4 regions of the Streptomyces sp. NBC_00322 genome follow, and region 1 is predicted to be linked to each of the others. Evidence: riboswitches for the same ligand, from Rfam matches in the RefSeq annotation. Region 1 holds a riboswitch; each other region holds the start of a gene.
What was found. Region 1 has a riboswitch for cyclic di-AMP ahead of OG905_RS24245 (transglycosylase family protein). Riboswitches for the same ligand answer to the same signal wherever they lie in the genome.
Positions count from the first base shown of each region.

Region 2: another riboswitch for cyclic di-AMP. It lies ahead of OG905_RS16485 (C40 family peptidase); the one in region 1 lies ahead of OG905_RS24245 (transglycosylase family protein).
Region 3: another riboswitch for cyclic di-AMP. It lies ahead of OG905_RS11065 (M23 family metallopeptidase); the one in region 1 lies ahead of OG905_RS24245 (transglycosylase family protein).
Region 4: another riboswitch for cyclic di-AMP. It lies ahead of OG905_RS06555 (M23 family metallopeptidase); the one in region 1 lies ahead of OG905_RS24245 (transglycosylase family protein).

Region 1 is NZ_CP108019.1:5,294,310-5,301,248, forward strand. Features, by position in the region: gene OG905_RS24235 (cytochrome P450 family protein) at 1-1,264, shown strand, start outside; gene OG905_RS24240 (transglycosylase family protein) at 1,377-2,243, shown strand; cyclic di-AMP (ydaO/yuaA leader) riboswitch at 2,503-2,678, shown strand; gene OG905_RS24245 (transglycosylase family protein) at 2,682-3,338, shown strand; gene eno (phosphopyruvate hydratase) at 3,625-4,911, shown strand; gene OG905_RS24255 (FtsB family cell division protein) at 4,991-5,464, shown strand; gene OG905_RS24260 (DUF501 domain-containing protein) at 5,495-6,028, shown strand; gene OG905_RS24265 (Ppx/GppA phosphatase family protein) at 6,025-6,939, shown strand, end outside.
Region 2 is NZ_CP108019.1:3,676,021-3,682,959, reverse strand. Features, by position in the region: gene OG905_RS16505 (alpha/beta hydrolase) at 1-157, shown strand, start outside; gene OG905_RS16500 (GNAT family N-acetyltransferase) at 178-945, opposite strand; gene OG905_RS16495 (C40 family peptidase) at 989-2,062, opposite strand; gene OG905_RS16490 (hypothetical protein) at 2,570-2,923, shown strand; gene OG905_RS16485 (C40 family peptidase) at 3,022-4,212, opposite strand; cyclic di-AMP (ydaO/yuaA leader) riboswitch at 4,214-4,378, opposite strand; gene pcrA (DNA helicase PcrA) at 4,629-6,939, shown strand, end outside.
Region 3 is NZ_CP108019.1:2,456,605-2,463,543, forward strand. Features, by position in the region: gene OG905_RS11055 (HPr family phosphocarrier protein) at 1-100, shown strand, start outside; gene OG905_RS11060 (GntR family transcriptional regulator) at 310-987, opposite strand; gene OG905_RS11065 (M23 family metallopeptidase) at 1,177-1,947, opposite strand; cyclic di-AMP (ydaO/yuaA leader) riboswitch at 1,961-2,124, opposite strand; gene OG905_RS11070 (M16 family metallopeptidase) at 2,355-3,743, opposite strand; gene OG905_RS11075 (M16 family metallopeptidase) at 3,740-5,083, opposite strand; gene OG905_RS11080 (DNA gyrase/topoisomerase IV subunit A) at 5,435-6,939, shown strand, end outside.
Region 4 is NZ_CP108019.1:1,438,768-1,445,706, reverse strand. Features, by position in the region: gene OG905_RS06565 (tyrosine-protein phosphatase) at 1-738, opposite strand, end outside; gene OG905_RS06560 (alpha-galactosidase) at 920-3,025, shown strand; cyclic di-AMP (ydaO/yuaA leader) riboswitch at 3,426-3,583, shown strand; gene OG905_RS06555 (M23 family metallopeptidase) at 3,586-4,515, shown strand; gene OG905_RS06550 (SGNH/GDSL hydrolase family protein) at 4,688-5,479, shown strand; gene OG905_RS06545 (carbohydrate kinase family protein) at 5,543-6,421, opposite strand; gene OG905_RS06540 (TetR/AcrR family transcriptional regulator) at 6,531-6,939, opposite strand, start outside.

The DNA of each region.
Region 1 (6,939 bases):
CACCCAGCCCGAGCTCTTCACCTGGGAGTTCGCCACCGATCCGTATCCCGCCTACGCCTGGCTGCGCGAGCACGCGCCCGTGCACCGCACCCGGCTCCCCAGCGGGGTCGAGGCATGGCTGGTGACGCGGTACGCCGATGCCCGTCAGGCCCTCGCCGACCAGCGGCTGTCGAAGAATCCCGCGCACCATGACGAGCCCGCGCACGCGAAGGGGAAGACGGGCATTCCCGGCGAGCGCAAGGCCGAGCTGATGACGCATCTGCTGAACATCGACCCGCCGGACCACACCCGGCTGCGGCGGCTGGTGTCGAAGGCGTTCACCCCGCGCGTCGTCGCCGAATTCGCCCCGCGGGTACAGGAGTTGACCGACCGGCTCATCGACGGCTTCGCGGAGAAGGGGGAGGCGGACCTGATCCACGAGTTCGCGTTCCCGCTGCCCATCTACGCCATCTGCGACATGCTCGGCGTCCCGCGCGAGGACCAGGACGACTTCCGCGACTGGGCGGGGATGATGATCCGCCACGGTGGTGGCCCGCGCGGCGGAGTCGCCCGCTCTGTGAAGAAGATGCGGAGCTATCTCGCCGAACTCATCCATCGCAAAAGGGAAGAACCCGGCGACGACCTGATCTCCGGGCTGATCCGCGCGAGCGACCACGGCGAGCACCTCACCGAGAACGAGGCCGCGGCGATGGCCTTCATCCTTCTCTTCGCGGGCTTCGAGACGACGGTCAATCTCATCGGCAACGGGGTGTACGCGCTGCTGCGCAACCCGGAACAGCGCGAGCGTCTGCAGGACTCCCTGGCCGCGGGGGAGACCCGGGGGGTGACCCCCGGACCCGCAGCGGGAAGCCCCCTTCTGGCGACGGCGGTCGAGGAACTGCTGCGCTACGACGGCCCCGTGGAGCTCGCGACCTGGCGGTTCGCCACCGAGCCGCTGACCATCGGCGGGCAGCGGATCGCGGCGGGCGATCCCGTACTCGTCGTACTCGCGGCAGCCAACCGGGACCCGGAGCGCTTCGACGAGCCGGACACCCTCGATCTCTCCCGGCGTGACAACCAGCATCTCGGGTACGGCCACGGCATCCACTACTGCCTCGGCGCTCCGCTTGCCCGGCTGGAGGGGCAGACCGCGCTCGCGACGCTGCTCAGGAGATTGCCGGACTTGCGGCTTGCGGGCGATCCGGCCGATTTGCGGTGGCGTGGAGGCCTGATTATGCGTGGATTGCGCACTCTGCCCGTTGAGTTCGCGCCTCGACAGATCTGACAGACTGTCAATTCTGTGACTTTCACGTGATCTGCGCTGCATCGACTTGTGATGTGCGCTCGTATGCGACTACTTTCACTGCCGTCTCAGCAGTCACGCGAAAGGCAAACGCATGCTCTCCGGCCATGGTCGCCACCGCCGTCCCCGCCAGGCTCCGGCCATTGTTGTCGCGGCAGGGGTGACGGGATCGGCCATCGCGATCCCCCTTCTCGGAGCCGGTTCGGCCTCCGCCGCCGACGCCTCCATGTGGGACCGCGTCGCCGAGTGCGAGAGCGGTGGCATGTGGAGCGCCGACCTCGGCAACGGGTACTACGGCGGACTCCAGATGTCCCAGGAGACATGGCAGGCCTTCGGCGGCTCGGAGTACGCGCCCACCGCCGACCTCGCCAGCCGCTCGCAGCAGATCGCGGTCGCCGAGAAGGTCCTCGATGCGCAGGGTCCGGCCGCGTGGGCCGGCTGTGCGCCGATCGCCGGGCTGCAGAACGACGGCGCCGCGACCGGCGTCGACCCGGGCACCGCACCCTCGCCCTCGCAGAGCACGGTTCCGGCGCCGGCCGCGCCCACGGAGCCGACCGCCAAGCCCGCCGAGCCGTCCACCACGCCGCCCGCAGACGTGACCGGGTCGGCGACCGAGGCCCCCGATGCGGCGGCGGGCGATGGCAAGCACCGCGGCGAGGCGGCCCCCGAGGAGACCGAGCCGGACAATGCGGACAGTGAGCGCGAAACAGGGCGCCACGCTTCGCGAGGTGACGGTTCGGCACGCACCGAAGCGGACAAGTCGGACAAGGTCGACAGTGCGGACGCCGCGCCGGGCGAGTACACCGTCCTGCCGGGCGACAGCCTCTCCGCGATCGTCGACAAGGAGAAGCTCTCCGGCGGCTGGACCGCGCTCTACGAGAAGAACCGCGAGACCGTCGGCGGCAACCCCGACCTCATCCTTCCTGGCCAGAGCCTTGATCTGGGCCTGAGTCAGGAGTAGTTCGAGGCTGTATGTCCGGTTCTGCGCAAGTGAGACAAGGGTCTCTTTGTCCCAACTGACGCATCTGCCCCGGCGGAATCACCCATTCCGCCCGTCACCTGCGGAAACGTATATGTCCTACTCGGTGAAATGGGCGATTTCTCCCCGATGTTCGTCTTTGAACATCGGGGAGTCGTGTGTCTACGGTCTGAACCGCTCGCCACAGCGGGCACCACTGACCGTCACGCCGAATCCTGCCGTCGGTCGGGGGGAGTAGTCGTCGCGCAGAGCGCCGAAGGCAGGAGCGGGGGACCCAAGGTAAGCGCCGGGCCCGGCCGTTGAGAGATCGACGGCGGAGACCGGCTTGGGGTGAAGTCGCATGCACGAACGTGCGACCGGGCAACTCACTTGGCCCGAACCCGACAGCTCACCTCGTAGGCGTCGGTGAGGAGAAGCTCCATGCTGTTTTCCGGCAAAGCCAAGCACCGTCGCCCGTCCAAGCTCACCCGCATCGCCACGCTCGCCGGTGTCACCGGTGCCGCTGTCGCCGTCCCGCTGATCGGTGCCACCTCGGCCTCCGCCGCGACCGCGTCCGAGTGGGACGCCGTCGCCCAGTGCGAGTCCGGCGGCAACTGGTCCATCAACACGGGCAACGGCTTCTACGGCGGCCTGCAGTTCACCAACTCCACCTGGGCCGCCTACGGTGGCACCGCCTTTGCCTCCCGCGCCGACCTGGCCTCCAAGGACCAGCAGATAGCCGTGGCCGAGAAGGTCCTCGCGGGTCAGGGCAAGGGCGCCTGGCCGAGCTGTGGCGTGAACCTGTCCAGCACGCCGTACACCGGTGGCTCCGCCACCACGCAGCAGGCGAAGCCCGCCGCGAAGCCGGTCGCGAAGCGCGCCGAGGCCCCCACCACCCGCTCCGAGCGCCCCGCCGCCCCGAAGAAGGCAGTGAAGAAGGGCGACGGCGAGTACAAGGTCAAGGCCGGTGACACCCTCGGCAAGATCGCGAAGGCCGAGAAGGTCAAGGGCGGCTGGAAGAAGCTGTTCGAGCTGAACAAGGACATCATCAGCGATGCCGACGTCATCTTCCCGGGCCAGCAGCTCCACCTGAGCTGACCCGAGGAGCCCTGGGACTCCGCTGGACCCGGCGGACCAGCGGACCCTGCGGGCTCTCATCCCCACAGCCACCCCGGCCCCGCGCGCTTTCCCCCGAGCGTGCCGGGCCGGGGTTCTGTCTGTTACCCCCTGGTAGTTCACGCGCTGTTTGTCCCGCGTCGAGTCTCTTCATGCCCTTTTTCGTCCCAGCGGGCGGGCATCTGCCGACCGATGCCCCCGCGCCGGTTAGGCTCTTGCCGCAAGGCCAAAGAGACCCTGCACTTCAAGCGTCACATCCCAGAAGGAGATGCTCGTGCCGTCCATCGACGTCGTCGTAGCCCGGGAAATCCTGGACTCCCGAGGCAATCCCACGGTCGAGGTCGAGGTTGGCCTCGACGACGGCAGCACGGGCCGTGCTGCTGTTCCGTCCGGCGCCTCCACCGGTGCGTTCGAGGCTCTTGAGCTCCGCGACGGTGACCAGAACCGCTACCAGGGCAAGGGCGTCGAGAAGGCCGTCCTCGCCGTCATCGAGCAGATCGGCCCGGAGCTCGTCGGCTACGACGCCACCGAGCAGCGCCTGATCGACCAGGCGATGTTCGACCTGGACGCCACCCCGGACAAGTCCTCGCTCGGCGCCAACGCCATCCTCGGTGTCTCGCTCGCCGTGGCGCACGCCGCCTCCGAGGCCTCCGACCTGCCGCTCTTCCGCTACCTGGGCGGCCCGAACGCGCACCTGCTGCCCGTTCCGATGATGAACATCCTGAACGGCGGCTCGCACGCCGACTCCAATGTGGACATCCAGGAGTTCATGATCGCCCCGATCGGCGCGGAGTCCTTCTCCGAGGCCCTGCGCTGGGGCGCCGAGATCTACCACACGCTGAAGAAGGTCCTGAAGACCAAGGGCCTGTCCACCGGTCTCGGTGACGAGGGCGGCTTCGCGCCGAACCTCGAGTCGAACCGCGCCGCGCTGGACCTGATCCTCGAGGCCATCAAGGAAGCCGGTTACGCCCCCGGCAAGGACATCGCGCTCGCGCTCGACGTCGCCGCGTCCGAGTTCTACAAGGACGGCACGTACGAGTTCGAGGGCAAGTCCCGCTCGGCCGCCGAGATGACCGAGTACTACGAGGAGCTCGTCGCCTCCTACCCGCTGGTCTCCATCGAGGACCCGCTCTTCGAGGACGACTGGGCCGGCTGGAAGGTTCTCACCGACAAGCTGGGCACCAAGGTCCAGATCGTCGGCGACGACCTCTTCGTCACCAACCCGGAGCGCCTGGCCCGCGGCATCGAGGACGGCGCGGCCAACGCCCTGCTCGTCAAGGTCAACCAGATCGGTTCGCTGACCGAGACCCTGGACGCCGTGGAGCTCGCCCAGCGCAGCGGCTTCAAGTGCATGATGTCCCACCGCTCCGGCGAGACCGAGGACGTCACCATCGCCGACCTGGCCGTCGCCACCAACTGCGGCCAGATCAAGACCGGCGCCCCGGCCCGCTCCGAGCGCGTCGCCAAGTACAACCAGCTGCTGCGCATCGAGGAGATCCTCGACGACGCCGCGGTGTACGCGGGCCGCTCGGCGTTCCCGCGCTTCAAGGGCTGACCAGCCCGTCGTCCGTACGTCCCCGGCCGCGGTCCCGTACCGTGTCCGGGGACGTACGTACGTAATGGGGAGGCGGGACATGGCCGGGAAGGACCGCGATCGGTTCTCCACCGCGACCAGGATTCGGCTGCTCGGTGAGCAGACCGCCGCTCGCGTCTACCGCTCCCAGAGCCGCCGCCAGGCCCGCCGCTCCCGGCTGACCGGACGCGCGGCCTTCCTGACACTGGTGGTCTGCTCGCTGGTCGTCGCGCTCGCCTATCCGATGCGGCAGTACGTGTCACAGCGCGCCGACATCGCCGACGAGCAGCGCCGGATGGCCGACGCCCGGGAGCAGGTGGAACGGCTCCGGGACGAGAAGGCGCGCCTCCAGGACGACCAGTACGTCAAGCGCCTGGCCCGCGAGCACCTGCATCTCGTGCTTCCGGGCGAGACCGGCTACACCATGATCGACCCCGAGGCGGCGGAGCAGCGCCGTACGGAAGAGGGGGCGGCCGACCGCCCCTGGTACTCCAACGTCTGGGACGGCGTCGACAACGCCGACCGCCGCAAGTAGAACCGTAGAACTGTTAGAGCCAAGGCAGGCATGGAAACCCCTCCTCCCACCACCGCACCTACCGAGCCGACCGACGCGGACATCGCCGCGTTCAAGGAGCAGCTCGGCCGGCCCCCGCGCGGGCTGCGCGCGATCGCGCACCGCTGCCCCTGCGGACAGCCGGACGTCGTCGAGACCGCGCCGCGGCTCCCCGACGGCACGCCCTTCCCGACGCTGTACTACCTGACCTGCCCGCGGGCCGCTTCGGCGATCGGCACGCTGGAGGCAAACGGCGTGATGAAGGAGATGACCGAGCGCCTGGCGGCCGATCCGGAGCTGGCCGCCGCGTACCGGGCCGCGCACGAGGACTACATCGCGCGCCGCGACGCGATCGAGGAGCTGAAGGACTTCCCGAGCGCCGGCGGTATGCCGGACCGGGTGAAGTGTCTGCACGTGCTGGTCGGCCACTCGCTCGCGGCGGGGCCCGGCGTCAATCCGCTGGGCGACGAGGCGATCGCGATGCTGCCCGAGTGGTGGCGCAAGGGGCCTTGTGTGACGCCTTGTGAAGAAGGGGACAAGCAGTGACCCGGGTCGCCGCCGTCGACTGCGGTACCAACTCCATCCGCCTGCTCGTCGCCGACGTCGACCGTGAGACCGGTGAACTCGTCGACCTGGACCGGCGGATGATCATCGTCCGGCTCGGTCAGGGCGTCGACAAGACCGGCCGGCTCGCGCCGGACGCGCTGGAGCGCACCTTCGCCGCGTGCCGCGAGTACGCCGCGCTGATCAAGCAGTACGGCGCCGAGAATCTCCGCTTCGTGGCCACCTCCGCATCGCGCGACGCCGAGAACCGGGACGACTTCGTGCGCGGGGTGCTCGACATCCTGGGCGTGGAGCCCGAGGTGATCACCGGCGACCAGGAGGCGGAGTTCTCCTTCACCGGTGCGACCGGCGGTCTGCCCGGCCACGAGGAGCGGCTGGTCGTGGACATCGGCGGCGGTTCGACGGAGTTCGTCGTCGGCGCCGGTCATGTGCGTGCGGCCCGGTCCGTCGACATCGGCTGCGTACGGCTGACCGAGCGGCACGCGCTGAGCGACCCGGCGACGCCGGAGCAGATCGCCGCCGTCCGCGCGGACATCGAGGCGGCGCTCGACCTGGCGGAGGAGACGGTCCCGCTGCGCGAGGCCCGCACGCTGGTGGGTCTCGCCGGTTCCGTCACCACGGTGGCGGGGATCGCGCTGGGCCTGGAGGCGTACGAGTCGGAGGCGATCCACCACTCGGTGATCTCCTACGAGCAGGTCCGCGCGATCACCGAATCGCTGCTGAAGTCCACCCACGACGAGCGCGCGGCGATCCCCGTGATGCACCCCGGACGGGTGGACGTCATCGGTGCCGGAGCGCTCGTACTGCTCACGATCATGGAGCGGATCGGGGCCCGGGAAGTGGTCGTCAGCGAGCACGACATCCTGGACGGGATCGCCTGGTCGGTCGCCGGG
Region 2 (6,939 bases), 1.6 Mb from region 1:
CGCGTTCGAGTGGCTGACGCGGCAGATGCATCTGCAGGGCATGACCCGGCCCCACGGAAAGGACCAGGGAGACACCGTGGGACAGGCCAGGGGCCGGAGCGATGACCGGAAGCAGGAGGGGGAGCCGACCGACAGCGCCGCCGGACTGCTCGAGTAGCTCGCTGTAACGCCCATGGCCTACCGGCGTGACACGTCCAGTGCCATGTCGGTCTTGTCGCCGACCCGCCGGTAGCCGATCCCCGCATAGATCCGCTCGATGTCCGCGTCGCCCGGCTCCAGCCAGACGACCTTGCAGCCGCGGTCGAAGGCGGTAGCCGTCAGATACGCGGAGAGGGCGGCGCCGATGCCGCGGCGGCGGTGCGACGCGGCGACCGCGAGACCGCACAGCTCGCTCATCCCGTCGACCGGAATGGAGCAGCCGCCTGCGGCGACCGTGGTCCCGTCCGCCTTGTCCCTGGCGAGCGCCGCGACCCCGCCGCCCTCGTGGGCCCCGCGGAGCCAGGCGATCTCGCCCTCGGTCGGCTCGCCCGTGTCGCCGTACGCGAGATGCTGCACGGCGGCCGCGGCGGTGAATCCGGCCGGGTCGCAGGGCTCGCTGATCGCTGTCCCGGCCACCGGCGCGGGCGGGAGGAGGGAGCCGGGCGCGCAGGCCAGCAGTGGGGCGCGGTTGACGACCGCGAAGCCCGCGGCGAGCAGCGCGGGCTCCACCTCGGGCGCGCAGGACGGCAGGAACTCAAGACGCGGCATCCGGTCGCGCTCGCGGAAGACGGCGATCAGAGCGCCGATCTCTTCGGTGGTCGGCTCCGCGCCGTGGTCCGGTATGGCGTAATTCGCCGGCGGGATGGCCCAGTTGGGGTGGTAGCGCACCGTGAAGGGGCCGACCCGCACATGATCGGGCGACCGGAGCGCGAGGGTGCGTACGTAGTTCTGGACGTCGACGTCCACATCGGGCTCCTGCGGCGTTCGGGATCTTTGGACGCCGGGGATCCTATGCGGGCCGGGTGGCACCGGCGAAAGGCATTTCGTCGATCGGCGCGACCCGGACCGGGGCGCCGGGGCGGGGTGCGTGGATCATCTGTCCGCCGCCGATGTAGAGGCCGACATGGCTGATGCCGGAGTAGAAGAACACCAGGTCACCGGGGGCTAGTTCGGAGCGCGATACACGCCGGCCCGCGTTGATCTGGGTGTACGTGGTGCGGGGCAGCGAGACTCCCGCGGAGCGCCAGGCGGCCTGGGTGAGCCCGGAACAGTCGAAGGAGTCGGGCCCGGTGGCGCCCCAGACGTACGGCTTGCCGAGCGCCCCGTAGGCGAAGGCGACGGCCTGCGCGGCACGGGGGTTGGGGGCCTGGAGGGAGCCGCGGGGGGCCGCGGAGCGGTCGGCGCGGGCGTCGGTCGCGGCGTCCCCGTAGCCTCCGTAGGACGTCCCCTGCGAACTGTCGTAGGAGGCGCGCTGCGCGGCCGTGAGCTGGTCCAGCAGGCGTTCGGCGGCCGAGAGCTTCTCCTGGACGGTGGCCTTGTGCCTGGCCAGTTCGGTCTGCCGGGCCGTGAGCGCGCCCATCCGTCTCCCCGCCTCGGCCCGCAACCGGGCGATGTCCACGAGCTGTTGGTGCACTCCGGCGATGGCGTCGGCCTGACGGGTGCCGACCCGCTCGGCGAGCGCGGCACGCTCCAGATACTCGTCCGGGTCGGAGGTCAGCGCGAGCTGCAGCGCCGGGTCGATGCCGCCCGCGCGGTATTGGGCGGTGGCGATCGAACCGAGCGCGTTGCGTGAGGTGTTGAGCAGCTCGGTCCTGCGGGTGGCCTCGTCGCGCAGCTCGTCCAGCGAGCTGCGGGCGCTCGCGGTCTGCTCCTTGGCCCCGTTGTACTTCTCGGTGGCGGCCTCGGCCTCCTCGTAGAGCTTGTCGACCTTGGCCTTGACCTGTGCGGGGGTGAGGACGGGCTCCGCAAGTGCGGTGCCGTTGAATGCGGTGGTCGTTGCGGCGCCGGCGAGCGCGAGGGTGGCGGCGGTCCGGGCCGCGGGCCCGGTGAGCGGATGCTGCTTCGGTTTCCGGTGCGCTGCCACGAGGGCGTCCACGTCCTTCCGTCTTCCCTGCGGTCCGAGCCCGAGTCCGACGGCGGTCCGCACGGGGGGAGCGGTCCGCCGCCGGATCTCTCGGCGGTGGTGGCCGACGGCCGCCCGGGAGCTCGGCGGCGGTGGGGAGTCGGTCACCTGAGGAAGGACGCTAAACCTGGGGATCACGGGGCTGAGGCGCAAGGACCGGTTTTGCCCGAAGGTGGACACCCTGGACCGCTTTCTGGGAGCGGACCTGATGGCACCGGCCCGACCCCGGTACCGCTGTGACCGATGCGGCGAATGAGGCACACCTGCCCAAAGGGCGGTGGTATGGGGATCGTTAGGGGGTGTCTTTCGGATCTTGCCGGGCTCGCGTGCCCTGGCACGCACATCTGCCGCGTTGTCGTCAGTCGCCTACGCTCCGCGTGGGCTCCATCCTCCGCCTTGCAGCTGCACGCACCAGACCCCGCTCACTGACCCGGCCTGATCCGAAAGACACCCCCTAAGCTCCGCCTCATGGACGTACTCATCAATGTCTTCGTCGCCCTGCACATCATCGGTATCGCGTTGCTGCTCGGCGGCTTCCTCACCCAGATGAAGGCGATGGGCGCGGGGACGGCCCGCTTCAGCCCGGCGATGCTGCACGGTGCGCTGACGATGCTGGTCACCGGCGTGGTGCTGGTGGGCCTGAACCGGGCGGACGACCAGCCGGTGAACAGCCTGAAGATCGGGATCAAGCTGGCCGTGCTGGTGGTCATCCTGGGCCTCGTCTACGTCAAGCGGGACGAGGAGAAGGTCGACAAGGCGCTGTTCGGCGCGGTGGGCGGGCTGACGATCGCGAACATCTTCATCGCGACGCTCTGGACCTGATGCCCGGGATGCCCGGGATGCCCGGGGTGCTCGGGGTGCGCCGGGCATGAGAACGCCCGGGCGCGCTTCGGAAGCCCGGGCGTTCGGCTGCTGCGGTGTTACGCGGGGCGCACGCTGCCGTAGATCGGCATGTAGTAGATCGACTCCTCGCGGACGTTCGTACCGGGCTTCGGCGCGTGGATCATCATGCCGTCGCCGATGTAGATGCCGACGTGGCTGATGTCGTCGTAGAAGAAGACCAGGTCACCCGGGAGCAGATCCTTCGTCGCGACCCGCGTGCCCACGTTCACCTGGTCCCAGGTGGTGCGCGGCAGGTCCACACCGGCCGCCTTCCAGGCGGCCTGGGTCAGCCCCGAGCAGTCGTACGAACTCGGGCCGGTCGCTCCCCAGACGTACGGCTTGCCGACCTGGGCGCGGGCGAAGGCGAGGACCTTGTCGGCCTTGGCCGCGTACGTGCTGTCGGTGGTGCCGGTGCCGGTGCCGGTGCCGGTGCCGGTGCCGGTGTCCGTGCCCGTCCCGGTGCTGGTGTCCTGGCTCTGCGCGGCCTCCTGCTGCTGCCGCGCCGCCTCTTCCTTGGCGCGGGCCTCCGCCTCCGCCTTGGCCTGTGCCTCGGCCTTGAGGCGGGCTTCCTCCTGCTTCTGGCGCTCGATCGCGGCGAGCCGGGCCTTCTCCTCGGCGGTCAGCTTCGACAGCAGCTCCCGTGCCTCGGCGAGCTTCGCCTGGACCTCCTGCTTGCTGGCGCTCAGGGCCTTCTGCGAGAGCGTGAGCGACTCGAGCTTCTCGTTCGCCGCCGCGCGCTGCTTGGCGTCCGCGGCCCGCTGGGTCTCGTAGTCGTCGATCACCGTGCGCTGACGGTCGGTCATCCGGTCCATCAGCTGCGTCTGGTCGAAGTACGCCTGCGGGCTGTCCGCGAAGAGCAGCGCGGCGGTCGGAGTGACGGCTCCCGTGCGGTACTGCGTGGCCGCGTAGTTGCCCAGCACTCTGCGCGACTCGTTCAGCTTCTCGGTACGCGTGGCGGCCTCGTCGAGCAGCTCGTCGACCTCGCGCCGCTTCGCGTCGGTGGATTCCTTGGCCTTGTTGTACTTCTCGGTCGCGGTGCCGGCCTGCCGGTAGAGGTCGTCGACCTTCTTCTGCACCTCTTCGATGGAGGGCTTCGGCTCGGTCGGCACGGCGTTGGCGCTCTGCGTCGACAGCAGCGTGACGCCGGCGATGGCTGCCGTCGTGAGCCCGACGGCGGGTGAGGTCGTGGTACGGCTGCGTTCCTTGCGATGCGACGCCAAGGCCGGCATCTCCTTCTTCCGTGGGCCGCCTACCGGGTTAGCTGTCGGGTTCGGGCGGAACGGAAGGTCGCCCTACGGACCGGATGGGGTGCGGTCCGATTCACCCCGGTTGTGCATGGTGGGTCCCCGGTTCCGAACTTCCTTGCGGAAAGCCCGAATTCGGCGCAGGCTGCCCGATGTGGCGCGGATCGCCAGGGGGATACGGGCCGCCTGGTCGAGCACCGTAGCCAACTCGTGTGGCCGCTGTGAAGGTTGATGTTCGATATGCCCGATACATTTTCGTGACCTTGCCGATCGGCGGACCCGGACGTTCCGGAAGATGACCCGACGACATGGCCCGATCACGCAGGGTCGCGAGGATTACGGAGGGTGGTGGCCCGATGCGGCGGCAAGCTGTCAGTGCGGCGGCCTAGACTCGTAGAGCGATGAGCAGCCTCTTTGACGACAGCTTCCTGGCGGACCTCCAGCCCAGCTCGGAGCACCCTCCGCCGCCGCCCGAGGACCCCTCCCCGGAGGAGATGCCTGACGATCTCTTCCAGGGCGCGTTCGACGTGCCCCCGGCCCGGGATCCGTACCACCGCGACGGCGCCCCGCGCACCGTCGTGGACCCCGCCGCCCTCCTCGAAGGGCTGAACGAACAGCAGCGCGCCGCCGTCGTGCACACCGGCTCGCCGCTGCTCATCGTCGCCGGGGCCGGATCCGGCAAGACCCGGGTGCTGACCCACCGGATCGCGTATCTGCTGGGGACCCGCAGCGTCCACCCCGGCCAGATACTGGCGATCACCTTCACCAACAAGGCCGCCGGCGAGATGAAGGAGCGCGTCGAGCAGCTCGTCGGGCCGCGGGCCAACGCCATGTGGGTGTCCACCTTCCACAGCGCGTGTGTCCGCATCCTGCGCCGGGAGTCGAAGAGGCTCGGCTTCACCTCGTCGTTCTCGATCTACGACGCGGCGGACTCGAAGCGGCTGATGGCCCTGGTCTGCCGGGACCTTGATCTCGACCCCAAGAAGTTCCCGCCGAAGGCCTTCAGCGCCAAGATCTCGAACCTGAAGAACGAGCTGATCGACGAGGAGACCTTCGCCGACCAGGCTGCCGACGGTTTCGAGAAGACGCTCGCCGAGGCATACCGCATGTACCAGGGCAGGCTGCGCGAGGCCAACGCCCTGGACTTCGACGACATCATCATGACGACGGTGCATCTGCTCCAGGCGTTCCCGGACGTCGCCGAGCACTACCGGCGCCGCTTCCGCCATGTCCTGGTGGACGAGTACCAGGACACCAACCACGCTCAGTACACACTCGTACGCGAGCTGGTGGGGACGGGGTACGAGGACCTGCCGCCGGCCGAGCTGTGTGTCGTCGGCGACGCCGACCAGTCGATCTACGCCTTCCGCGGTGCGACCATCCGCAACATCCTCCAGTTCGAGGAGGACTACCCGGACGCGACGACGATCCTGCTGGAGCAGAACTACCGCTCGACGCAGACGATCCTCTCCGCCGCCAACGCGGTCATCGAGCGGAACGAAAGCCGCCGCCCCAAGAACCTGTGGACGAACGCGGGCGCGGGCGCGCAGATCACCGGCTATGTCGCCGACACCGAGCACGACGAGGCGCAGTTCGTCGCCGACGAGATCGACCGGCTGACGGACGCGGGCGACGCGAAGGCGGGCGACGTCGCCGTCTTCTACCGTACGAACGCCCAGTCCCGTGTCTTCGAAGAGATCTTCATCCGCGTCGGACTGCCGTACAAGGTCGTCGGCGGAGTGCGCTTCTACGAGCGCAAGGAGGTCCGCGATGTGCTGGCGTATCTGCGGGTGCTGGCCAATCCGGAGGACAACGTCCCGCTGCGCCGGATCCTGAACGTCCCCAAGCGCGGCATCGGCGAGCGCGCCGAGGCGATGATCGACGCCCTGGGGCTGCGCGAGAAGATCACCTTCCCGCAGGCGCTGCGCCGCGTCGACGAGGCGTACGGCATGGCGGCCCGCTCCGCGAATGCCGTCAAGCGCTTCAACGTGCTGATGGAGGATCTGCGCACGGTCGTCGACTCCGGCGCCGGCCCGGCTGTGGTGCTGGAGGCCGTCCTGGAGCGCACCGGCTATCTCGCCGAGCTGCAGGCCTCGACCGACCCGCAGGACGAGACGCGTATCGAGAACCTCCAGGAACTGGCCGCCGTGGCCCTGGAGTTCGAGCAGGACCGCGCAGCGGAAGAAGGCGCGGGCACGCTCGCCGAATTCCTGGAACAGGTCGCGCTCGTCGCCGACTCCGACCAGATCCCCGACGAGGACGAGGACGGCTCCGGCGTCATCACGCTGATGACGCTGCACACCGCCAAGGGCCTTGAGTTCCCTGTGGTGTTCCTGACGGGCATGGAGGACGGCGTCTTCCCGCACATGCGCGCCCTCGGCCAGGCGAAGGAGCTGGAGGAGGAGCGGCGGCTCGCCTACGTCGGCATCACGCGCGCCCGCGAGCGCCTGTATCTGACCCGGTCGTCGATGCGCAGCGCCTGGGGCCAGCCCTCGTACAACCCGCCCTCGCGCTTCCTGGAGGAGATCCCGGGGCAGCACCTGGAGTGGAAGCGGACCGGCCCGATGGCCGCGCCCGCGGGGCCGACCTCCGGCATCACGTCGTCGCTCTCGTCCTCGCGCTCCCGCTCGGGCGGCGGTGCGTCGGGCTTTGCCACGCGGCGTGCGAGCGAGAAGCCGGTGATCTCGCTGTCGGTCGGTGACCGGGTCACGC
Region 3 (6,939 bases), 2.8 Mb from region 1:
GATCGTGCTCGCTTCCGAGGCGGACGGTGCCGAGGCGGCCCTGGACCGGCTGGCCAAGCTGGTCGCCGAGGGGCTCGAGGAGCTTCCCGAGACGGTCTGAGCGGCTGAGCGGCTGAGCGGCTGAGCGGCTGAGCGGCTGAGCGGCTGAGCAGAATACGCCCGGCGACACACAGCCGCGGTCTCCCGAATTGAGGAGACCGCGGCTGTTTGCATTCCGGCCCGACGTTCATTTCCGCGCCCGGCTTCATGAATTCGGGCAGCAGAAAAGAAGCCCCGCAAATATCCTTCCCTTTGTATACGGCGCGCCTGTTAATGGCGGACGCTCGTGGTGTTTACGGCATGTTGCGAAGTCCTCACCCGCTCGGGACGGCGCAGCCGGTGCGCCGATGCGGCCCGCTCCGCATGCACGGCCGTCAGCGTGCGGGCCCTGTCCACATCGCCGCGCGCCACCGCGTCAACGATCGCGCCGTGCTCCGCCCAGGAGTCCACGGGCTTGGCCGGCTGTTCGACGGCGTACATCCAGGCGATCTTGTGCCGCAGCTGGGTGAGCAGGGCGATCAGTCCCGGGCTGCCGGAGGCCTGGGCGAGGGTCTCGTGGAACCAGCCGCCCAGCGAGCGCAGGTCCTCGCCCTGGCCACGGCGTGCGCGCTCCTGCCCCAGCCTGACCAGGCCGCGCAGGACCTTGAGGTGCGCTTCCGTACGCCGCTGCGCCGCGCGGGCCGCGCCGAGGGGCTCCAGCAGCATCCGGACCTCCAGCAGGTCGGCCGCCTCCTGCTCGGTGGGCTCGGCGACACAGGCACCCGCGTGCCGGCGGGTGGTGACGAAGCCCTCGGACTCCAGGGTGCGCAGGGCCTCGCGCACCGGGACCCGGGAGACGCCGTAGCGGCGCGCCAGCTGCTCCTCGGTGAGCCGGCTGCCGCGCTCGAATACACCGGAGACGATGTCGTCGCGGATCGCCGTGCATACCGAGTGCGCGGGAATGCGCATGACCGAACCTCCGCTTTAATCCGCGCGAAACGCAGCCGATTGACGTCTGTTCGGTGACTCTATTGCAGTGGGCCGGATTTTCCGATGGCACTCGGGAATCCATGGATATCTTTTGGCCAGGGCTCCGAACGCCGAAGGCCCCGGCAGGAAGCCGGGGCCTTCTCGCGCGCAGGCGCTCGGGCGCTGTTCTCAGACGGTGACGCCGTGCGCGCGCAGGTACGCGACCGGGTCGATGTCGGAGCCGTACTCAGGGCTGGTCCGCGCCTCGAAGTGCAGGTGCGGCCCGGTGGTGTTGCCGGTCGCGCCGGAGAGGCCTATCTGCCGGCCCGGGGTGACGCTCTGGCCCACCGAGACCGTGATCGAGGAGAGGTGGCCGTACTGCGTGTACGAGCCGTCCTTCATCTTGATCACAACGTTGTTGCCGTACGCGCCGCCCCAGCCGGCCTCGACGACGGTGCCGGAACCGACCGCGTGCACGGTGGTGCCGGAGGCGGCGTGGAAGTCGATGCCGGTGTGGCTGCCGGAGGACCAGACGGCGCCGCCGGTCTTGTAGCCCGTGGAGACGTACGAGCCGCTGATCGGCGCGACGAAGGCGTTGAGTCGCTTGCGCTCGGCCTCGCGGGCGGCGCGCTCCTTGGCCTCGCGGGCGGCCTTGACGCGTGCCTCGGCCTTGCGCTTGGCCTCCTCCGCCGCCTTCGCCTTGGCGATGGCCTCGGCGGCCTCCTGCTTCTGGGCGGCGGCCTGGTCGGCGATCTGATCCGCGAGGATGTCGGCGGTGACGACCGGGGTCAGGCCGGTGTCCTCGACGGGGGTCATGCCCGGGGTGGCGGCGAGCGCCGGGGAAGCGAGGGTTCCGATGACGCCGGTGGTGGCAAGGGCCGCTGCGCCCGCCATGCTCGCGCTCCTGCGCGTCAGGCGGCTCGGGGCACGGTGCTTCCCGGTGGCACGGGTGAACGCCATGAAGTGGCTGGTCCTTTCCTTCCTTCTCGCCTACCGGGTTAGCTGACGGGTTCGGAGCAGGAAGGTCTCCTACGGGCCCCTCCGTACGGATACGAAGGCGTCCGATTCACCCCAGGGACTGAGTGGGTCCCCGGCTCCCCAGGCTCGCGCCCGACGGGGACTCGGCGATGGCTGTCCGATGCCGCGGATGCGGCGGGCTACTGGCGAACAGCCGGACCGACGCTAGGCGGGCCGACTTTCAATCACCAAACAGACAGGCCCTTTTGTAGTGCATGCCACAGGGCAGACAGGCAGTCTCCGCAATAAACCGGGCATAGCACGGAACCCCGGCACCGCTTGGATGCCGGGGTTCCGCTTGCCTGTTGTGCCGGGTTCAGCCGGAGTTGTCCAGAGGGTGCGAGAGGCGATCAGCCGGTGACCACGGTCACTTCGCCGATGCCCAGCGCCCTGACCGGCTCCTCGATCTGCGAGGCGTCGCCGACGAGCACCGTGACCAGACGGTCCACCGGGAAGGCGCTGACGGCCGCCGCCGTCGCCTCCACGGTGCCGGTCTCGGCCAGCCGCACGTACAACTGCGCCTGGTAGTCGTCCGGGAGGAACTGCTCGACCTGGTCGGCGAGCGTGCCCGCCACGGACGCGGCCGTCTCGAACTTCAGCGGCGCGACACCCACCAGGTTCTGCACCGCGACGTCACGCTCCGCGTCGGTGAGCCCCTCGGCGGCGAGCGTCCGCAGCACCTTCCACAGGTCGTCCAGCGCCGGTCCGGTGTTGGGGGTGTCCACCGAGCCGCTGATCGCCAGCATCGCGGCGCCCGAGCCGTCCGGGGCGGACCGCAGCACCTGGCCGAAGGCCCGTACGCCGTAGGTGTAGCCCTTCTCCTCGCGCAGCACGCGGTCCAGACGCGAGGTGAGGGTGCCGCCGAGGCAGTACGTGCCGAGCACCTGCGCGGGCCAGACGCGGTCGTGCCGGTCCGCGCCGATCCGGCCGATCAGCAGCTGGGTCTGCACGGCGCCCGGGCGGTCCACGATGACCACGCGGCCGGTGTCGTCCGCGGTGATCGGCGGTACGGAACGGGGCTTGGCGCTGTCGCCCGTCCAGGTGCCCAAGGTCTCGGCGAGCACGGCGTCCAGGTCGACCCCGGTGAGGTCGCCGACGATCACCGCGGTGGCTGTGGCGGGCCGGACATGCGCCTCGTAGAAGGCACGCACGGCCGCGGAGTCAATCCGGGCCACCGTCTCCTCGGTGCCCTGGCGGGGGCGCGACATACGGGTGGCGGCCGGGAAGAGCTCCTTGGAGAGCTCCTTGGCCGCGCGGCGGGCCGGGTTGGCCGTCTCGTGCGGGATCTCGTCGAGGCGGTTGCGTACCAGCCGCTCCACCTCGCTGTCGGCGAAGGCGGGCGCGCGCAGCGCCTCGGCGAGCAGGCCGAGCGCCTTGGGCAGCCGGGAGACCGGGACTTCCAGGGAGACCCGGACGCCGGGGTGGTCGGCATGCGCGTCAAGGGTGGCGCCGCAGCGCTCCAGCTCGGCGGCGAACTCCTCGGCGGAGTGCTTGTCGGTGCCCTCCGACAGGGCGCGCGCCATGATCGTGGCGACGCCGTCGATGCCCTCGGGCTCGGCGTCCAGCGGGGCGTCGAGGGAGAGCTCGACGGCCACCACCTGCTGGCCGGGGCGGTGGCAGCGCAGCACGGTCAGGCCGTTGTCCAGCGTGCCGCGCTCGGGGGCGGGAAACGCCCAGGGCCGGGCGACGCCCGCCGTGGGCTGCTGGTGGTACGTCATCGTCACGGCAGCGTCGCTCACTGGTCCGCCTCTTCCTCGTCGTTGCTTCCCTCGGGCGCCGAGACGGGTTCGTACACCAGCACCGCCCTGTTGTCGGGGCGCAGCCGCGCCTTGGCGACCGCCTGCACCTCCTCGGCGGTGACGTCGAGCACCCGCTGCACGGCGGTCAGCGCCAGCTGCGGGTCGCCGAACAGCACGGCGTACCGGCACAGTTCGTCGGCGCGGCCCGCGACCGTGCCGAGCCGGTCCAGCCACTCGCGCTCCAACTGGGCCTGCGCGCGCTCCATTTCCTCGGGCGTGGGGCCGTCGGCGGCGAACCGCGCCAGCTCCTCGTCGACCGCGGACTCGATCTCCGGGACCTCGACGCCGCCGGACGTCTTGACGTCCAGCCAGCCGAGCGAGGGAGCGCCGGCGAGGCGCAGCAGACCGAACCCGGCGGCGACAGCCGTCTGGTCGCGTCGCACCAGACGGTTGTGCAGCCGGGAGGACTCGCCGCCGCCGAGAACGGTGAGCGCGAGATCGGCGGCGTCGGACTCGCGCGTGCCGTCGTGCGGCAGCCGGTACGCGGCCATCAGCGCCCGCGCCGGGACCTCCTCACGGATCTCCTCGCGCAGCTGCTCGCCGATGACCTCGGGCAGCGAGCCGTCGCGCGGCGGCTGCTTGCCGTCGTGGGAGGGGATGGAGCCGAAGTACTTCTCGATCCAGGCGAGCGTTTCCACCGGGTCGATGTCGCCGACGACCGACAGCACGGCGTTGTTCGGCGCGTAGTACGTACGGAAGAAGGCGCGGGCGTCCTCGAGGGTCGCCGCGTCCAGGTCGGCCATCGAGCCGATCGGCGTGTGGTGGTACGGGTGGCCCTCGGGGTAGGCGAGAGCAGTCAGCCGCTCGAACGCCGTGCCGTACGGGACGTTGTCGTAGCGCTGGCGGCGCTCGTTCTTGACGACGTCGCGCTGGTTCTCCATCGACTCGTCGTCGAGCGCGACGAGCAGCGAGCCCATCCGGTCCGCCTCCAGCCAGAGCGCCAGCTCCAGCTGGTGGGTGGGCATGGTCTCGAAGTAGTTGGTGCGCTCGAAACTCGTCGTGCCGTTCAGCGAGCCGCCGGCCCCCTGCACCAGCTCGAAGTGACCATTGCCCTTGACCTGCCCCGACCCCTGGAACATCAGGTGCTCGAAGAGGTGAGCCAGGCCGGTACGGCCCTTGACCTCGTGGCGCGAGCCGACGTCGTACCAGAGGCAGACCGCGGCGACCGGGGTCAGATGGTCCTCGGAGAGCACCACGCGCAGGCCGTTGGCCAGCCGGTGCTCTGTCGCTGTCAGGCCGCCGGAACCGGCCTGCGCTGTGGCCGTGTGACCCATGGGCATGTACGTCCCTTCGATCGCGATACTGCTTGTCTTTGTCAGCCCTGCCACTTTAGAGGGGGAGGTCTGGGCCCGGGCGGCGTCGCGGGCCGATGCCTATCGCCTGGCCGCGTTGTCGTCGATCGCCATGTCTCACTCCTCCGCCTTGCCAGACTCGGGCCTCGGCCCTCCCCCGTAGCCCTCCGGGCACGGGAGGTACCCCCACCTTTTCCCACCCGATCCCAGACCTCCCCCTCTATGCAAGCGCACTCACACCTGGCGAAGTTCCCGGGTCGCGGTCGGCGTTGTCAGTGGGACGGTCCACAATGGTCGGCGTCAGTTCCAGACCTGGTACGTGAAGGAGCAGCAGCCGCGATGGCCCGCCGCAGCACGAAGACCCCGCCTCCGGACGATTTCGAGGAGAAGATCCTCGACATCGACGTCGTGGACGAAATGCAGGGCTCCTTCCTCGAGTACGCCTACTCGGTGATCTACTCCCGTGCCCTGCCGGACGCACGTGACGGTATGAAGCCGGTGCACCGCCGGATCGTGTACCAGATGAACGAAATGGGCCTGCGCCCCGACCGTGGCTATGTGAAGTGCGCCCGCGTCGTGGGCGAGGTCATGGGCAAGCTCCATCCGCACGGCGACGCGTCGATCTACGACGCCCTCGTGCGGATGGCGCAGCCGTTCTCCATGCGCCTGCCGCTCGTCGACGGGCACGGCAACTTCGGCTCGCTCGGCAATGACGACCCGCCCGCCGCCATGCGGTACACCGAGTGCCGGATGGCCGACGCCACCAGCCTCATGACCGAGTCGATCGACGAGGACACCGTCGCCTTCGAGTCGAACTACGACGGCCAGGAGCGCGAGCCCGTCGTGCTCCCCGCCGCCTACCCGAATCTGCTGGTCAACGGCGCGTCCGGGATCGCGGTCGGCATGGCGACGAACATGCCGCCGCACAATCTGGGCGAGGTCATCGCCGCCGCCCGCCACCTGATCAGGCACCCCGGCGCCGACCTCGAGACCCTGATGCGTTTCGTCCCCGGCCCCGACCTGCCGACCGGTGGCCGGATCGTGGGCCTGAGCGGCATCAAGGACGCGTACGAGTCGGGCCGCGGCACTTTCAAGATCCGCGCGACGGCCTCCGTGGAGGACGTCACTGCCCGCCGCAAGGGCCTGGTCGTCACCGAATTGCCCTTCACGGTCGGCCCCGAGAAGGTCATCGCGAAGATCAAGGACCTGGTCTCGTCGAAGAAGCTCCAGGGCATCGCGGACGTCAAGGACCTCACCGACCGCTCGCACGGACTGCGCCTGGTCATCGAGGTCAAGAACGGCTTCGTGCCCGAGGCCGTCCTCGAGCAGCTCTACAAGCTGACGCCGATGGAGGAGTCGTTCGGCATCAACAATGTGGCGCTGGTGGACGGCCAGCCGCTCACTCTGGGGCTCAAGGAGCTGCTCGAGGTCTATCTCGACCACCGCTTCGATGTCGTACGCCGCCGCAGCGAGTTCCGGCGGACCAAGCGGCGCGACCGGCTGCATCTGGTCGAGGGCCTGCTGGTCGCCCTGCTCGACATCGACGAGGTCATCCGCCTCATCCGCTCCAGCGACAACTCCGCGCAGGCGAAGCAGCGGCTGATCGAGCACTTCTCGCTCAGCGAGATCCAGACGCAGTACATCCTGGACACCCCGCTGCGCCGGCTGACCAAGTTCGACAAGATCGAGCTGGAGAGCGAGCGCGACCGGCTGAACGGCGAGATCGACGAGCTGACCGGCATCCTGGAGTCGGACAACGAGCTGCGCAAGCTGGTCTCGTCCGAACTGGCCGCGGTGGCCAAGAAGTTCGGCACCGAGCGGCGGACCGTGCTGCTGGAGTCGGC
Region 4 (6,939 bases), 3.9 Mb from region 1:
GCGCTCGGTGTCGCCCCAGGTCTGTTGGATCGTGTCGAAGGCCGCGCTCAGATACTCGGCGCGCGCGTCGAAGAGCGGGGCGAGCAGTTCCATCACTTCGGGGGACATCGCGGCCGGAGAGGTGTCGCCGCGGCGGACCAGATAACGGCGGTGCGGGTCATTGGACTTGAGGTAGTCCGCCTCGATGGCCTCCCGCTCGACACCGACCGCGAGCAGCGAGACCGCTATGGACAGACCGGCGCGGTCCTTGCCCGCCGCGCAGTGCATCAGCGCCGGGACGCTGTCCTCGGCCAGCGCGTGCAGGACCCTGCTGTGCTCGGCGGTGCGCTCCTTGATGATCCTCCGGTACGACGCCGACATCCGGCCGGCCGCCTTCCCGTCCGCGAGGATCGAGCGCAGCTGGTCGAGATCGCCGTCCCGGACCATCTTCCAGAACTCCGCGCCGTCGGCCGGGTCGGTGAGCGGCAGATTCACATTGCGTACGCCGGGCAGCTCGACGTCCGGGCCCTCAAGACGCATGTCGGCCGCATTGCGGAAGTCGAAGATCGTGTGCAGACCGAGCGTGGCGAGGAACGAGGCGTCCGACTCGGTGGCGTGGGCCAGATGACCGCTGCGGAAGAGCCGGCCGTGCCGCACCCGCTTGCCGTCCACGGTCGGCAGGCCGCCCACATCACGGAAATTGCGCACTCCGGTCAGCTCGGGCTCTGACGAGGGGGCCTGCGGCAGCTGCTGCGTCACGTGGGCTCCTGAGGTGACTGCCGTCGGCGCTCCTCGCCGACGATGGCGCGTTGCCGACGATACGACATCGCTTTAGCAGGCAATCATTTCGGTCTGTCGCCTCAAGGGCGTTGCGGGGGCGGCGACCCCCGTCGGATGATGTTCGGGCCTGTGCGGACCTGTGAGTATCTGAGGGGTCGGGATGATTGAGAGCGTTGGCAACGGACGTACGTGGGTTCTCTCCGGACCGACGAGCAGTTACGCACTTCACCTCACGGACGACGACGAGCTGCTGCATCTGCACTGGGGGCCACGGATCCCGGGCGCCGACGCCGAGGCGCTCGCGGCACAGGGCCTGCCGCCGTACTGGCCGTTCGAGTCCCAGCTCGACGGGCACGAGGAGTATCCGGTCGAGGGCGGCCCGCGTTTCGTACGCCCGGCGCTGTCCGTCCGCACGGCCGAGGTGCGCGGCACCGAGTGGACCTTCGCCCGGGCCGCGGTGGACGGCGACGAGCTGCGGCTGCGCTTCACGGACGCCGTGCACGGACTCGGTCTCACCCTGCACCACCGGATGCGCGACGACGCCGATGTCATCGAGCGCTGGGTCACCGTCGCCCATGAGGGCGAGGGACCCGATCTGGAGCTGCTGAGGGCCGATGCGGCCGCCTGGACGCTGCCGCAGCGCGACGGCTGGCGGCTCAGTCGGCTGCACGGCCGGTGGGCCGCCGAATCCCTGCTCGTACGGTCGGAACTGACATACGGGGAGAAGGTGATCGGCAGCCGCCGCGGCCACACCGGGCATCAGCATCTGCCCTGGGTGGCGCTGGACGCCGAGGAGGCTACCGAGGAGCACGGCGAGGTGTACGGCGTGGCGCTCGGCTGGTCCGGATCGTGGCGGATCTGCGTACAGCGACTGCCCGACGGCCTGGTGCAGATCACCGGCGGGGCGGGCTACGACGACTCAGGGCTGCTGCGGCTCGCGCCCGGGCAGTCCTACACCTCGCCCGTCTTCGCCGGGCTGTGGAGCGACGGCGGCTTCGGCGGTGCCAGCCGGGCCTGGCACGCCTGGCAGTTGGCGCACGTCATTCCGGACGCCGCGGCCGAACGGCCGGTCCTCTACAACTCCTGGGAGGCCACCGGCTTCGACATCTCCGAGGAGCAGCAGCGGGCGCTCGCGCATCGGGCCGCGGCCATGGGTGTCGAGCTGTTCGTCGTCGACGACGCCTGGTTCGGGCAGCGCACCAGTGACCGCGCCGGCCTTGGCGACTGGACCCCGAGCGCCGAGCGCTTCCCGAAGGGCCTGGGGCCGCTCGCCGGCGAAGTGCACGCGCTGGGCATGCAGTTCGGGATCTGGGTCGAGCCGGAAATGGTCAACGCCGACAGCGATCTCTACCGGGCGCACCCCGACTGGGTGCAGCACCATCCGGGCCGCGCCAGGACCGAATTCCGCAATCAGCTGGTGCTGAATCTCGCCCGCGGGGACGTACAGGACTATCTGTGGGAGCAATTGGACGCCCTGCTGACCAATGCCCCCATCGACTATGTGAAATGGGATTTCAACCGCTGTTTCACGGACGCGGGCTGGCCCGGCGAGGAGTACCCGCAGAAGCTGTGGGTCGAGCATGTCCACGCGCTGTACGCACTGCTGGACCGGCTGCGGGCCGCGCATCCCTCCGTCGCCTTCGAGTCCTGCTCGGGCGGCGGCGGCCGGATCGACCTCGGCATCCTCGCGCGTACCGACCAGGTGTGGACCTCCGACAACACCGACCCGCTGGACCGGCTCGCCATCCAGCAGGGTTTCACCCAGCTGCACCCTGCTCGGGTCATGGCCGCCTGGGTCACCGACAGTCCCAATGTCCAGCTCAACGGCCGCGTCAGTACGCTGCGTTTCCGCTTCGTCAGCGCGATGGCCGGGGTCCTCGGGGTCGGCGGAGACCTCACCGAGTGGACCGACGAGGAGCTCGCCGAGGCGCGCGGCTGGGTGGGGCTCTACAAGAAGATCAGGCCGCTGGTGCAGCACGGCGAGCTGTACCGGCTGCGCGCGCCCGAGGGCGGGCTCAGCGCCGTCCAGTACCTACGCGGCGAGGAGACCGTCGTCCTCGCCTGGCTGCAGGCGCAGCACTACGGCGAACAGCCGCCGCGGCTCCGGCTGCGCGGTCTCGATCCGGCGGCGGTCTACGAGTGCCTGGACACCGGAGCCGTGCACCGTGGGTCGGTACTGCTGCACCACGGTCTGCACACGGGACTCAAGGGTGACCTGGACGCCATGGTGATCAGGCTGCGGCGGCTCGGGCAGTGGCAACCGTGACTGAGAGGTCCGGAGGATACGCCTGAAAAGGGACAATAGTCGTCTCGGAATTTCTCGGAATGGCAGATCTGAGGGAAAAGTGCGCCCGATCGGTCGATAGTCACCAAATGGTGCTTCTGTCCGAATTGGGCGGTTCGGCATAACCTGCCCCGTCTGCAATGGGGATGGGGCATGCCTCGTGAGCAGGATCATATTTGTCACGGTGTGTGGCGGCGTGACGGATACGAAATCCGTTGCCTGGCGGGGCGGGGAAGATCATTGATTGACGGAGCGTAACGGGAATTCTCCGGCGATATCGCGCCAGCTCGTGATCCGTAATTGCGGTGGCTTGTTCCGGTCGGCCCGGCTCGTTTACGTTCACGGCAATCCGGACGGATCGCCAAATCCTGCCGCCGCCCGGAATTCGAACCCACCCACGTGTGGCAGGAGCGGGGGACCCAGGTAGTACGCCGATTCCGCACTTCCGGAACGGCTCGGGGTTAAGCAGCGCAACCGCGCGGCCGGGCATCTCCAGCCCGAACCCGACAGCTCACCTCGCCGGCGCCGGAGAGGAAAGCGCCATGCCCGCAAAGGGTAAGCACCGCCGTCCCAAGACCAGCCCGATCACCCGCGGTTTCGTCGCAGCGGGCACAAGTGGCGCCGCCATCGCGATCCCGCTCATGGGTGCCACCGGGGCGCACGCCGCGGGCAAAACCGCCCCCGTCGCGGCCTCGTCGCACGCGGCAGTGACCGCCGCCGCAGTACCGGCCGCGTACAAGGCCCCGCACAAGCCGGCCGCCGCACCCACGACGTACTCCGTCGTCGTCGGCGACTATCTCTCCAAGATCGCGGACGAGCACAATGTCCGCGGTGGCTGGAAGAAGCTGTACGAGGACAACCGCGAGCGGGTCGGTGACAACCCCTCGCTGATCCACCCGGGCCTCAAGCTCACCCTCGGCGCCGCCTCGAAGGCGAAGGCTCCCGAGAAGTCGCAGCACCGCGAGAAGAGCCAGGACCGGTCCGCCACCAAGACCGCCACCAAGACCGCGGCCAAGGCCTCCACGGACTCCGGCTCGGCGAAGAGCGCCCCGCAGACCGGCAGCTCCGGGTTCACGACCCCCCTCGACGCGGCGACCGTCATCACGCCGTACCACCTCGCCGGCTCGATGTGGGCCAGCGGCTACCACACCGGTGTCGACTTCGCAGCGTCCACCGGCACCACGGTCAAGGCTGTCGGTCCGGGCACCGTCGTCTCCGCCGGGTGGGGCGGCGCGTACGGCAACGAGGTCGTCATCCAGCACAGCGACGGCAGCTACTCGCAGTACGCCCACCTCTCCTCCCTGGCCGTCTCCGCCGGCCAGAGCGTGAGCGGCGGCCAGCAGATCGGCCTCTCCGGCACCACCGGCAACTCCACGGGCCCGCACCTGCACTTCGAGATCCGCACCGGCCCGAGCTACGGTTCGGACATCGACCCGCTGGCGTACCTGCGTCAGCACGGCGTCACCGTCTGACGCCCGTCCGACGCGGTGATCACGCCCTCGTCCCCTCGTGCCGCAGTCCGCGGCGCGGGGGGATCCGGCGTATTCCGCCTTGGACGAATCTTGACCGGTGGCAAAGATCACCCCTCGTCAACCCCTCCTTACGGTCGCGTAGGTCACATCCGTAAGGGGAGGATCAGTTCTTGTGGCAGACGATTCGAGAACAGTGAACAGCGGCGGATTCGGGTCGTACGCGGCGATCGGTGACAGCTTCACCGAAGGCGTCGGCGACCCGGGCCCCGACGGGATGTACGTCGGCTGGGCGGACCGGTTCGCGGTCCTGCTCGACGACCGGATGCCGGAGCACACCTTCAGGTACGCCAACCTCGCCGTGCGTGGGCGCCTCCTCGACCAGATCGTCGAGGAACAGGTGCCAAGGGCCAAGGAACTGGCCCCGGACCTGGTGACGTTCTGCGCCGGCGGCAATGACATCATCCGGCCCGGCACCGACCCGGACGACGTGGCCGAGCGATTCGAGCGCGCGGTCGCCGACCTCACCGGCGCCGTCGGGACGGTCATGGTGACCACCGGCTTCGACACCCGCGACGTCCCGGTGCTGCGCCATCTCCGCGGCAAGATCGCCACGTACACCGCGCATGTACGGGCCATTGCCGACCGTTACGACTGTCCCGTACTCGATCTGTGGTCGCTCAGGTCCGTCCAGGACCGGCGCGCCTGGGACGCCGACCGGCTCCATCTGTCGCCGGAGGGGCACACCCGGGTCGCGCTGCGCGCAGCCCAGGTCCTCGGCATCGAGGTGCCCGCCGACCCCGACCAGCCGTGGCCGCCGCTGCCGCCCCGTGGCACGCTCGAAGTGCGCCGCGACGACATCCAGTGGGCGCGGGAGCATCTGGTGCCGTGGATCGGCCGCCGGCTGCGCGGCGAGAGCTCCGGCGACCACGTGGAGGCCAAGCGGCCGAATCTGCTGCCCCTGTGACAGCGGCGGGGTGAAGCGCCCCACGGGCGCACGGGGTCGGTCCGGCGGCCCCGCGGCCGACTGTCAGATCTGTGCCGCCAGGAGTTCCGCCGCGCCGATCAGCGCCGTACTGCCCTCGCCCGTACAGGCGTGCGCGCCCGCCAGCGCGCCGAGCCGGGCGCTCTGCTCCAGATCACGGCCCGCCAGCCGCCCGTAGAGAAAGCCGCAGACATACGCGTCGCCCGCGCCGTTGGAGTCCACCACCCGGGCGGGCGGCACCACGGCGGGGACCGGCCGCGGGGTGCTGCTGCCCTCGCGGGTCAGGAGATACGAGCCTCCCGCACCGGCCGTCGCGATCACGGCCTCGGCCCGTCCGTCGCGCAGGATTTCCCGCATCACCGACGCGATCCGCTCGCCGGCGCCCGCCGCGCTGAGGAACACCAGGTCCGAGCGGAGCGCGAACTCCCGCTGGTGGTCGGCCAGTCCGTCCCAGTCGTGCAGATCGGTGGAGACCGGGACGCCCAGCTTCTCGATGTCGTCGTACAGGAACCGGGCGAAGTTCACGATCGAGAGATGGACATGGCGGGCCCGCCGCAGTTGGGGAAGGTAGACCTCGCGCGGCATGCGCAACTCCCCGGGATCGCGGGCGTCGTAGAACGACATCCGGCGGCCCGAGGGATCGACGAGATTGACCGCGCGCCGGGTACCGGCGGGGGAGATGAGCGGCTCGAAGTCCACCCCGCCGGCGGCGAGCCGGTCCTGGACCTGGCGTCCGGGCCAGTCGTCGCCGATGTAGTCGAGGAGCGTGACCTTCAGTCCCAGTGCCCGGCAGCCCAGTGCCACATTGCCGCCGGTGTGGCCGGGCCATTCGCGGATCGGGCCGACGCCGACGGAGTCGGCGAGCGGAACCGGCAGGGAGTCCACGCGGACGACCGTGTCGACGCCGCTTCCGCCGACGACCAGCACATCCTGTGTGTTGTAGGGGAGTTGATCGGTCTGCTGATGCTGCGACAGGTGAGACACAGTCGCCCAGTATGACTGCCCAGCCGGTTCGGCGTACCGGTGGGCGGGGTCAGCGTGCGGCGGCTGTCAGCGCCTCGCGTTCCACGCCGAGCTCACGGGCGAGCGCCTCGTCGGTCCACTCCAGCATCGCGGCACGCGAGAGCGACCCCGCGTACGAGGTCATCTGCACGGCGAGCCCGTCCAGAAACGCCGTCAGCCGCCAGGCCGTTGCCGCCGGGTCCTCGCACGGGAACTCGCCCGCCGCCGCGCCCTCCGCGATGACCTCGGTCAGCGCGGCCTTCCACTGCTGGTCGAGATCGCGGGCCACCTCGCGCAGGGCAGGCTCACGCAGTGCGGCCGCCCAGCCCTCGATCCACAGGCGCCAGCCCTTGGCCGTCCCCGTCGGCGCGTACCAGCGGACCGCGGCGCGCAGCCTGCGCAGCGCCGTGGTGCGGCGGCCCAGCAGTTTGCGCAGATGG